3 regions of the Pseudomonas baltica genome follow, and region 2 is predicted to be linked to each of the others. Evidence: predicted binding sites of a transcription regulator. Region 2 holds the regulator's gene; each other region holds the start of a gene.
The links. Region 2 encodes FliA, which starts transcription of late flagellar genes. Its sites were predicted from a motif close to CTAAAGTTTNNNNNNNNNNNGCCGNTAA; they were not measured.
Positions count from the first base shown of each region.

Region 1: REH34_RS11545 (methyl-accepting chemotaxis protein) is a predicted target of FliA. The motif match lies at 1,780-1,807, and genes of this name have one in related genera.
Region 3: REH34_RS07570 (methyl-accepting chemotaxis protein) is a predicted target of FliA. The motif match lies at 1,458-1,485, and genes of this name have one in related genera.

Region 1 is NZ_CP134771.1:2,615,904-2,619,112, forward strand. Features, by position in the region: gene REH34_RS11535 (hypothetical protein) at 1-531, shown strand, start outside; gene REH34_RS11540 (hypothetical protein) at 1,021-1,692, opposite strand; gene REH34_RS11545 (methyl-accepting chemotaxis protein) at 1,906-3,209, shown strand, end outside.
Region 2 is NZ_CP134771.1:1,359,862-1,363,070, forward strand. Features, by position in the region: gene REH34_RS05885 (protein phosphatase CheZ) at 1-699, opposite strand, end outside; gene REH34_RS05890 (chemotaxis response regulator CheY) at 722-1,096, opposite strand; gene fliA (RNA polymerase sigma factor FliA) at 1,330-2,073, opposite strand; gene fleN (flagellar synthesis regulator FleN) at 2,070-2,903, opposite strand; gene flhF (flagellar biosynthesis protein FlhF) at 3,025-3,209, opposite strand, start outside.
Region 3 is NZ_CP134771.1:1,729,972-1,733,180, reverse strand. Features, by position in the region: gene REH34_RS07570 (methyl-accepting chemotaxis protein) at 1-1,423, opposite strand, end outside; gene REH34_RS07565 (TAXI family TRAP transporter solute-binding subunit) at 1,817-2,764, shown strand; gene REH34_RS07560 (TRAP transporter permease) at 2,767-3,209, shown strand, end outside.

The DNA of each region.
Region 1 (3,209 bases), 1.3 Mb from region 2:
TGGGAAGTGCTAGCCACCGACAACACACCCTCGCCACGCGGCCAGGATCGAATGCTGGTGCTCGCGCGCAGCGACAAAGGGCGGCTTCTGGAATTGATGGTCACGCACCTTGAGACAGCCACCGACAACAACGGCTTTCCCGCCTATGGCGCCTGCAGTCAGCCCGCCGACTATACCGCCCGAGTGGAACTGAACCAGCCCCGAGGGCTGCAACAGTGCTACTGGGTCAATCACAGTGAGGCCCCCTGGCAGCAACCCGTCTATCGCGCCGCCGCCAGCCGCCTGAAGGACCGGGGTTTCAGCGTGCCTGACTCGGCGCTGGTCAGCGGTTTTCACAAGGCCACCCGCGACTTTTCAGTGACCACGCAGTACTACGCGTTTTCAGATCAACAGCCGGCAGGGACTGTGGATTGGGTGAGCAACCCGTGGAATCCGGTGCAGATCAAAAATTTCGATTCGATTCAGAAGTTTGTGAAAGCCCGTGTGGATTGGGCGATTGGGTGGTTCATGTTGGTTAATGCGATGCGTTGAGGAGAGTAGAGTACCCCTACTATCGGCGCGCCGGGAACCTGCATGAAGTGATCGCCAGGACAGCAGTCGGCGCCCATGCGCCGCGTATCCAAGGCGCATTTATTTTTCCAGTACTCCCCGATGGGAAAAACAGATGAGATGGAAAGACCTGTTGATCTGGACACCCTCAGCTCTGTTCCTGGCTTGGTGGCGCGTGTCCCTCTGGGTACATGATCGCCTGGGTTGCCATGGCGGCAAAAGTATCTCGTCAGCCTGTATGTGGAACGGCACGGACATACAAGGCTGGATCGGCGCAGGAATGTTCTTCGGGATGGTGTTCTTCATCGTATCTACACCGATAACCGCGATCATCCAATTGGAGATATGGATGCGCCGCTTGGAAAAAAAGCTGGCTTCGCGTGTTGCTCGGACATAAGGCGATGGGCAGGTGACTTTCCAGTTCGGAGCCGTCACGTGTGCCGGTTGAGCTACCAGCGCATAGCTGGACGCTCAGAACCACCGCCCAAACGCTCCACGCCCTCGCACGATGCGCCATATCAGCCCCGTACTGACCAGCGCTGCAACTATCAGCATCAGCAAGTCATGGGAAAAGTAAATTCCAAACTCGAGCGGCTGATGTGCCCAACCGAGCGTTTGCAAAAAGGGCTCCCGACGGGATCCAGTGTTCCATACAAACTGCAGATCCGCCCACGCCTTACTGACATCTTTAAAGGTGTCGAACGTGAGCGGCACTGAAACCAGCAATCCGAACGTGGAATACATCTTCACCCGATACTCGGGGATGCGCACTTTCTCGATGGCGGCCAGTGGGTCCGGGGAGGCTTTCCATTCTTCAGGCAGAACAATCCGGCACGCCTCGGGATTTTTCCTGGCGCACCATACCGACACCGTATCGCCCACAGAAAAACGCACGACAGCCTCTCGGAGCCTGTAGTCGTCACTGCGATCCAGCGTGTCTGCCCAGGATTTATGAAACCGCGAGCCGCCCACTGAATAGCTGAAGGTCAGTAGCGGGAGCCCGGCGGTTTTACCCTCCAGATACGTGATCCGACCATCGACCGTATAGCCGTCCTTGGGACGCCTGCGTGCAATGCCCAGCCATATGGTCACGACGCAGATGATAACGGGGGAGAAACCCAAGATGATGTCGAGAACTTCCATGCGCGTTCGCTGAATAGATGGCTTGATCGAAAATGTCGGCGGCGGTAACAAAAGCTTGAGTTCCAGCCCCTATATTCGACGAAACGGCTAAAGACTTTCAGCGCCCAGCCGACTAGATATTGTGGTGGTCTGACACGACTGCCTTGCAGATCACCCCAAGATTTCTTGCCCCAAACGACTGCCCAACGCACTCCCAGCCCGAGCGAAAAACCCATGTTTTTGAGAAATATAAAAATCGCCGCCAGAGCCTTCATCGGCTTCGCCGCTATCGCGCTGCTGAGTGTGTTCCTAGGCCTGTTCGCGTTGAAGCAGATCAACGTAGTCCAGTCCGAAGCCTCAGACATTCAGAACAACTGGATGCAACGCGTCCGAATCCTGGCACTCGCCAACGCCTCGCTCGATCGTTATCGCCTGGGGGAAATGGCGCACATCCTGTCGTCGGCCGATGCGGACATGCAGACCTACGAAGATAAATCCGCCGGCCGCCTGAAAGCCGTCAAAGAACAACTGACCCAATACGCCGCGCTCCTCACGACCGCCGACGAAAAGTCGCGCCTCGATGTATTCAACCAGAGCCTCGACGCCTACGCGAAGAACCACACCGAAATGCTCAAACGCTCGCGCTCCGGCGACAAAGCCGGTGCCGTGGACTTCCTCAACAGCATTCGGCCAAGCTATGAGCAGATGACCAAGAACTTCGATCAATTGATCGAGTTGGCCAACAAAGGCGCAGAGCAAGCCGGCAAGCAATCCGTTGACGCTTACCAACACGCCGTCAGCGGCATCGCCATCGTTATCGTGCTCGTGAGTGCCGGTACCATTCTGGTGGCCTGGCTGCTGACCAAAAGCATTACCGGCCCCATCATCGAAGCGGTTCACGTGGCTGAAACCATTGCCAAGGGCGACCTTACCCACCCGATCAATCCCACCGGCAACGACGAAGCCACGCGCCTGCTGCGCGCCCAGGAAACCATGCGCAACAGCCTGGTGCAGACTCTCAAGCAAATCACCGGCTCATCCAACCAGCTCGCCGCCGCCGCCGAAGAACTCAATGCCGTGACCGCCGAGGGCAGCCGGGGCTTGCAAGAGCAACACGGTGAAATCGAACAGGCAGCCACGGCCGTCACCGAGATGACCACCGCCATTGAAGAAGTCGCACGCAACGCCGCATCGACCTCCGACCTGTCCCAGGAATCACGCAGCATCGCCCTGAAAGGCCAGCAGCGCATGGTCGAAGCGTTGAACGCCATCAGGGCGCTGACCCGCGGCGTGGAAGTCAGCTCCGGGCAGGTCGGCGGCCTGGCCACACAAGCCAAGGATATCGGCAAAGTACTGGACGTTATCCGCACCATCGCCGAACAAACCAACTTGCTGGCCCTCAACGCCGCCATCGAAGCCGCCCGCGCGGGTGAGGCCGGCCGTGGTTTCGCCGTGGTCGCCGACGAAGTGCGCGCCCTCGCCCACCGCACGGCGCAGTCGACGCAAGAGATTGAACAGATGATTGGCAGTATTCAGGC
Region 2 (3,209 bases):
TTCACCCCTGGTGGGATGTTTTTCTTTATCTTTTTCGTCGCGCAGTTGCTGATGGTCGTGTTGGATCCCTGCAAAACGGTCAACCTGACTGGCCATGAGCACCAGTTTGAGCAGATTGCTTTCGACTTCAGTGACCATTTGCGTGACCCGCTTGATCACCTGACCGGTAAGGTCCTGGTAATCCTGGGCCAGCAAAATGTCGTTGAGGTGCGAGGAGACTTGCCGCGCATCGGTTTCGCTGCGGGTCAGAAAACCGTCCACACGCTTGACTAGCTCGCGAAATTCATCGGGCGAAGTTTCGCGGCGCTGGAAGCGCTGCCAGTCCTGGCGCAGGCTGGCGGCGTCGTCGGCCAACGAGCCCACGAGCGGCGTGCTTTGCTCCACCAGGTCCATGGTGCGGTTGGCGGCGGCATCGGTCAGACGCACGACATAGGACAGCCGTTCGGTGGCGTCGGTTATCTGCGACACCTCTTCGGCCTGTGGCATGTTTGGATCGATCTGGAAGTCGACGATGGCGCTGTGCAGCTCACGGGTGAGCTTGCCAATCTCCTGATACAGGCCGCGGTCACGGGTTTGGTTCAACTCGTGAATCAATTGCACCGCTTCGCCGAACTTGCCTTGTTCCAGGCGTTCGACCAACTCCTGGGCATTCTTTTTCAGGGTCGACTCGAAGTCACCCAAACTGGATTGCTTGTCCATACTGCTGCCCCCGTGGCGTCATTCAGCTGTTGACGCGCTCGAAGATCTTCTCGATTTTTTCTTTCAGCACTTGCGCAGTGAAAGGCTTGACCACATAGCCGTTCACGCCGGCCTGGGCAGCTTCGATGATCTGTTCACGCTTCGCTTCGGCCGTCACCATCAACACTGGGAGGCTTTTGAGACGTTCATCGGCGCGGACCTGACGCAGCAGGTCGATGCCGGACATGCCGGGCATGTTCCAGTCGGTCACCAGAAAGTCGAAGCTGCCCGCTTGCAGCATCGGCAACGCTGTGAGGCCGTCGTCGGCTTCCGAGGTGTTGGTGAACCCCAGATCGCGCAGCAGGTTCTTGATGATCCGCCGCATCGTCGAAAAGTCGTCGACGATGAGGATTTTCATGTTCTTGTCCAAGTAGACCTCCAAGCAGTCTTTAACGCACCCAGCACCTGGGTGCGCGATCAATCAAAACCAGTTATTTTCACATCAAGACCGCAGTGTTGCTTCGACCCTGTGGCGTGGGCTGCCTCCTGTGGGAGCAAGGCTTGCCCGCGAAGGCGTTAGTACGGACGCCTTCGCGGGCAAGCCTTGCTCCCACAGGTGCTCGGCTCAGGCCACCGGGCCTTTTCAATACTTCATCTTGCCCGCCATTCACCCAGGCGACTGCGCAAGCGCGCCGCGCACTGGCTGTGCAGCTGGCTGACCCGCGATTCGCTGACCCCCAGCACTTCGCCGATCTCCTTGAGGTTGAGTTCCTCGTCGTAGTACAGCGACAGCACCAGTTTTTCCCGTTCCGGCAAGTTGGCGATGGCGTCGGCCAAGGCTGCCTGAAAGCGCTCGTCTTCCAGGCCGCGTGACGGTTCCGGGCTACCGCTGGCGCCCTCCTCGTGCAGGCCTTCATGCTCGCCGTCCTGCAACAGATCATCGAAGCTGAACAGGCGACTGCCCAAGGTATCGTTCAGAATCCCGTAATAATCATCCAGACTCATCTGGAGTTCGGCCGCAACCTCGTGATCTTTAGCGTCGCGACCGGTTTTTGCTTCAATTGCACGAATCGCGTCACTGACCATGCGCGTATTGCGATGCACCGAACGCGGCGCCCAGTCACCTTTGCGCACCTCGTCGAGCATGGCGCCACGGATGCGGATACCGGCATAGGTCTCGAAACTAGCGCCTTTGCTGGAGTCGTACTTGGTCGAAACTTCAAGCAGGCCGATCATCCCGGCCTGAATCAGGTCCTCGACCTGCACGCTGGCCGGCAGGCGCGCCAGCAGGTGGTAGGCGATGCGCTTGACCAGCGGCGCGTAGGTCTCGATCAGTTGATACTGCTGAGACTCGCGCGACGCCTTGTTGTACATCCGATATCCGCTTGCGCTCATGAGACAGGTCCCGCACTGGTTTGCTGAACCAAACGTTCGACGAAGAACTCCAGGTGCCCGCGTGGGTTGGCAGGCAAGGGCCAGGTGTCGACCTTTTGGGCGATCGCCTTGAAGGCCAGCGCGCATTTGGAGCGCGGGAAGGCCTCGTAGACGGCACGTTGTTTCTGCACAGCCTTGCGTACCGATTCGTCGTACGGCACGGCGCCCACATACTGCAGGGCCACGTCGAGGAAACGGTCAGTTACCTTGGTCAGCTTGGCGAACAGGTTGCGACCTTCCTGCGGGCTCTGGGCCATGTTGGCCAGGACCCGGAAGCGATTCATGCCGTAGTCGCGGTTGAGCAGCTTGATCAATGCGTAGGCATCGGTGATCGAGGTGGGCTCGTCGCACACCACCAGCAAGACTTCCTGAGCGGCGCGCACAAAGCTGACCACCGAGTCGCCGATGCCGGCTGCGGTGTCGATCACCAGCACATCGAGGTTGTCGCCGATGTCGCTGAAGGCCTGGATCAAGCCGGCATGCTGGGCAGGCGTCAGATGCACCATGCTCTGGGTCCCGGAGGCAGCCGGCACGATACGAATCCCGCCGGGCCCCTGCAGGAGCACGTCACGTAACTCGCAGCGCCCTTCGATGACGTCTGCCAGCGTGCGTTTAGGCGTCAGGCCGAGCAACACGTCGACGTTGGCCAGACCGAGGTCGGCGTCCATCAACATGACTCTGCGGCCAAGTTCCGCCAGCGCCAGTGAGAGGTTCACCGACACGTTGGTCTTGCCGACGCCACCTTTACCGCCGGTTACGGCGATCACCTGTACGGGATGCATGCTACCCATGTTCGTTCTTTACCTTGTCACTTAGACCGAGGCCACACGACTGACTGCGCTTCATCATCTGAAGATTGCCTGGCAGACCATCGATGCAGGTGGATTGCAACGTTTTCATTGTTTGTTTACCTCAACCCGCGCGCTTGCCGGGGCTGTGGTAGAGATCAGCGAACATATCGGCCATGGCCTCTTCGCTGGGCTCCTCTTGCATTTGCATGTTCACCGCGCGGGTGACCAATTGATGTTTGCGCGGCAAATGCAGGTCATCCGGGATGCGCGGGCCATCAGTCAGATAGGCCACGGGCAAGGCGTGGT
Region 3 (3,209 bases), 370 kb from region 2:
TCGCCTGAGTGATCTCGGTCAACGCCCGCCCGGCGGCTTCAGCCACATCCAGGCTGGCCCGCGCGCGCTCGCTGCTATGGCCCATGGCCGTGACCGCCTTGCTGGCACCGCCCTGGATCGAATCGACCATCTTTTCGATTTCAGCCGTCGACTGCTGCGTGCGATGCGCCAAGGCCCGCACCTCATCCGCCACCACCGCAAAACCGCGCCCGGCCTCACCGGCGCGCGCCGCTTCGATCGCCGCGTTGAGCGCCAACAGGTTGGTCTGCTCGGCAATCCCGCGGATCACATCCAGCACGCCGCTGATGCCCTGCACCTGCACCGCCAGGCCATCGATCTCGACCGCGGTCGCGCCCACTGCCGCATGCAGCTCGTTGATCACGTTGACGGTTTCACCTACACGCTGACGGCCGTTTTCTGCCGACTGGCTGGAATCGCGCGCGGCCGTCGAAGCCGCTGCCGCATTACGCGCTACTTCTTCCACCGCAGCGCTCATCTGATTGATGGCGGTCGCGGCCTGGTTGATCTCGTCGTTCTGACGCTGCACGCCGCGCAGCGAATCCTCAGTCACGGCGGTCATCTCTTCGGAGGTCGAAGCCAACTGGTTCGATGAATCGCCCAGCTCGCCCAAAGTGCGGCGCAGGTTCTGCTGCATCACCGACAGCGCCACCAACAAGCGGCCCGGCTCGTCACGGCCCTCGACATCGATCGGCTTGCTCAAATCGTTAGCGGCGATCTGCTCGGCCACTGCCAGTGCCTTGGCGATCGGCGCCACCAGGCTGCGGGTGAACAGCGCGGCCAAACCCAGGGTCGCGGCAAGGGCGACGATAATCGCGGCGATGGTCACGTTGCGCGTTTGCGTGTAGGTATCGTCGGCGCGGGCGTCGGATTCTGCCGACTTGAGATCTGCCAGATGGGTAATGTTGGCGATGTCCTTGGCCAGCGCATCGGCGGCCTGCGTCTGCTCGCCAGACGGCGCGGTCAAGCTGCTGATCAAGTCGTCACGCTTGTGCGCCACAGCATCCAGATAACGCGAATGCACCGCCAGGTAAGCGCGCATATGGCTTTCCATATCGCTGTACGCCGCCTGGCCACGCTCAGTGATCAGCAGCGGCTTGAGCTTTTGGGTATCGGCTTCCAGATCGCTACGGCCTTGGGTGATGCGCTTTTGCGCCGCAGCAATACTGTCAGCATCCTGCGCGGTACGCAGATTGGTATTGCCCAGACGGATGGTCAGCAGGTCGCTCTTGATCGCCGCGATGGCCTGAATGGTTGGCAACACGTTGTTCTGCAACGTCTCGCGCGCCTCCTTCAGACCTACAGCCTGCTGCAGCGAGAACAACCCTAGCGCCGTGATCAGCACGGCGAAAAAGCCGAAGCAAAGCAAAGAACGGGGAGCGATGTTGAGGTTTCTCAGATTCATGCGGGTGGCCCGTCAAGAAAGTAATTAACCCAAGGTATCGACATGAATCGTTTCACCTTTAGTCATCCAGATGAATATCTCTATGAAACTCGACCACCGCAGGTGAATTATTCTTTTTGGCAGGGCAAATGATCTGATGGGTTATTCGAACCTTTTCAAGTGGGTCCAGCCCGCCGGGTATCGAACAATCTATTCGATTGACTTTATTTTAGTTCAGCCAAGAATTGGAAAATGTAAATAAGAACTATCTGATTTTTGCTGAAAAACCTAGTTTTTACTAGATATTTCCGTGCTTTTTCCTGAGGTTCATTCCTGATATAGATTCCGCTTCCGTTAACGAGTGGCATTCAATCGAATGCACTTCGGCATAATAAATCCAATGGAGCGCAACCGATGAAACTCTTCTGTCACCTTCTAGTTGCCCTGGCGCTGTCCACCTTCGGCCTGGGCGCGCAAGCCGGCCCGACGTTTATCAACATCCTTACGGGCGGCACCAGCGGGGTCTATTACCCCATCGGGGTCGGCCTCTCACAGATCTACGGGCAGAACATCGCCGACGTGAAGGTGACGGTGCAGGCCACCAAGGCTTCGGTCGAGAACCTCAACCTGCTGCAGAACGGCCGCGGCGAGCTGGCCCTGGCCCTCAGCGATTCGGTCGGCGATGCCCGCCGCGGCGTTGCCGAAGCCGGCTTCAAGCAGCCATTGGACAAGCTGCGCGCCATCGCCAATGTCTACCCCAACTACATCCAGATTGTCGCCAGCCAGCAGTCAGGCATCACTCGCCTGGAGGACCTCAAAGGTAAGCGCATTTCGGTCGGGGCGCCGAAATCCGGCACCGAACTCAACGCTCGGGCTATCCTCGCGGCGGCGGGCATGAGCTACGCCGACATGGCGCAGGTGCAGTTTTTGGCCTACGCCGAATCGGTCGAGCTGATCAAGAACCGCCAGCTCGATGCCACCTTGCAATCTTCCGGCCTCGGCATGGCGGCGATCCGCGACCTGGCGGCCAGCGTGCCGATCCGCTTCGTGCCGATACCTGCCGAGGTCGTGGCTGCCATCGACGATCCGGCCTACCAGGCCATGCCCATTCCCGCCGGGACCTACGACGGCCAGGACGCCGACGTACCGACCGTGGCCATCAACAACATTCTGGTCAGCCACACCGGGGTGTCCGACGACACGGCCTATCAAATGACTCGCTTGATGTTCGAGAACCTGCCGCGCCTCGGCAACGCCCATTCCGCCGTCAAATCGATTGATGTAAAGAATGCCGCCCAGCACCTGCCGATCGAATTGCACCCCGGCGCCAAGCGTTACTATGAAGAAGTTGGAGCGCTGTGAGCATGACTGAAGTCGAGCAGCAGGCCCCCATCACAGCGCCGCCCTGGACGCGCGTGCTATTCATCATCGCTATCGCATTTTCAACTTTCCAGATCGTCACGGCGGCGTTCCATCCCTTCTCCAGCCAAGTGCTGCGCGCGCTGCATGTGGGCTTTCTGCTGGTGATGGTCTACCTCGCCGTACCGGCGGCGGGCCAGAGCGTCACTGCCCGTGCCTGGGGTTGGCTTTTGGCGCTGGCCGCCATTGGGACCGCCGCCTACCAGCAGTTTTTCGAAGCCGACCTGATCCAGCGTTCCGGCGACCTCACCGGCGCCGACCTGTGGATCGGTGCGGTGCTGGTGGTGCTGGTATTCGAAGCTGCCCGGCGGCAGATGGGCCTGGCCCTGCCGATGATTTGCGCGCTGTTCATCGCCTATGCGTTGTTAGGCCAGTACCTGCCGGGCGA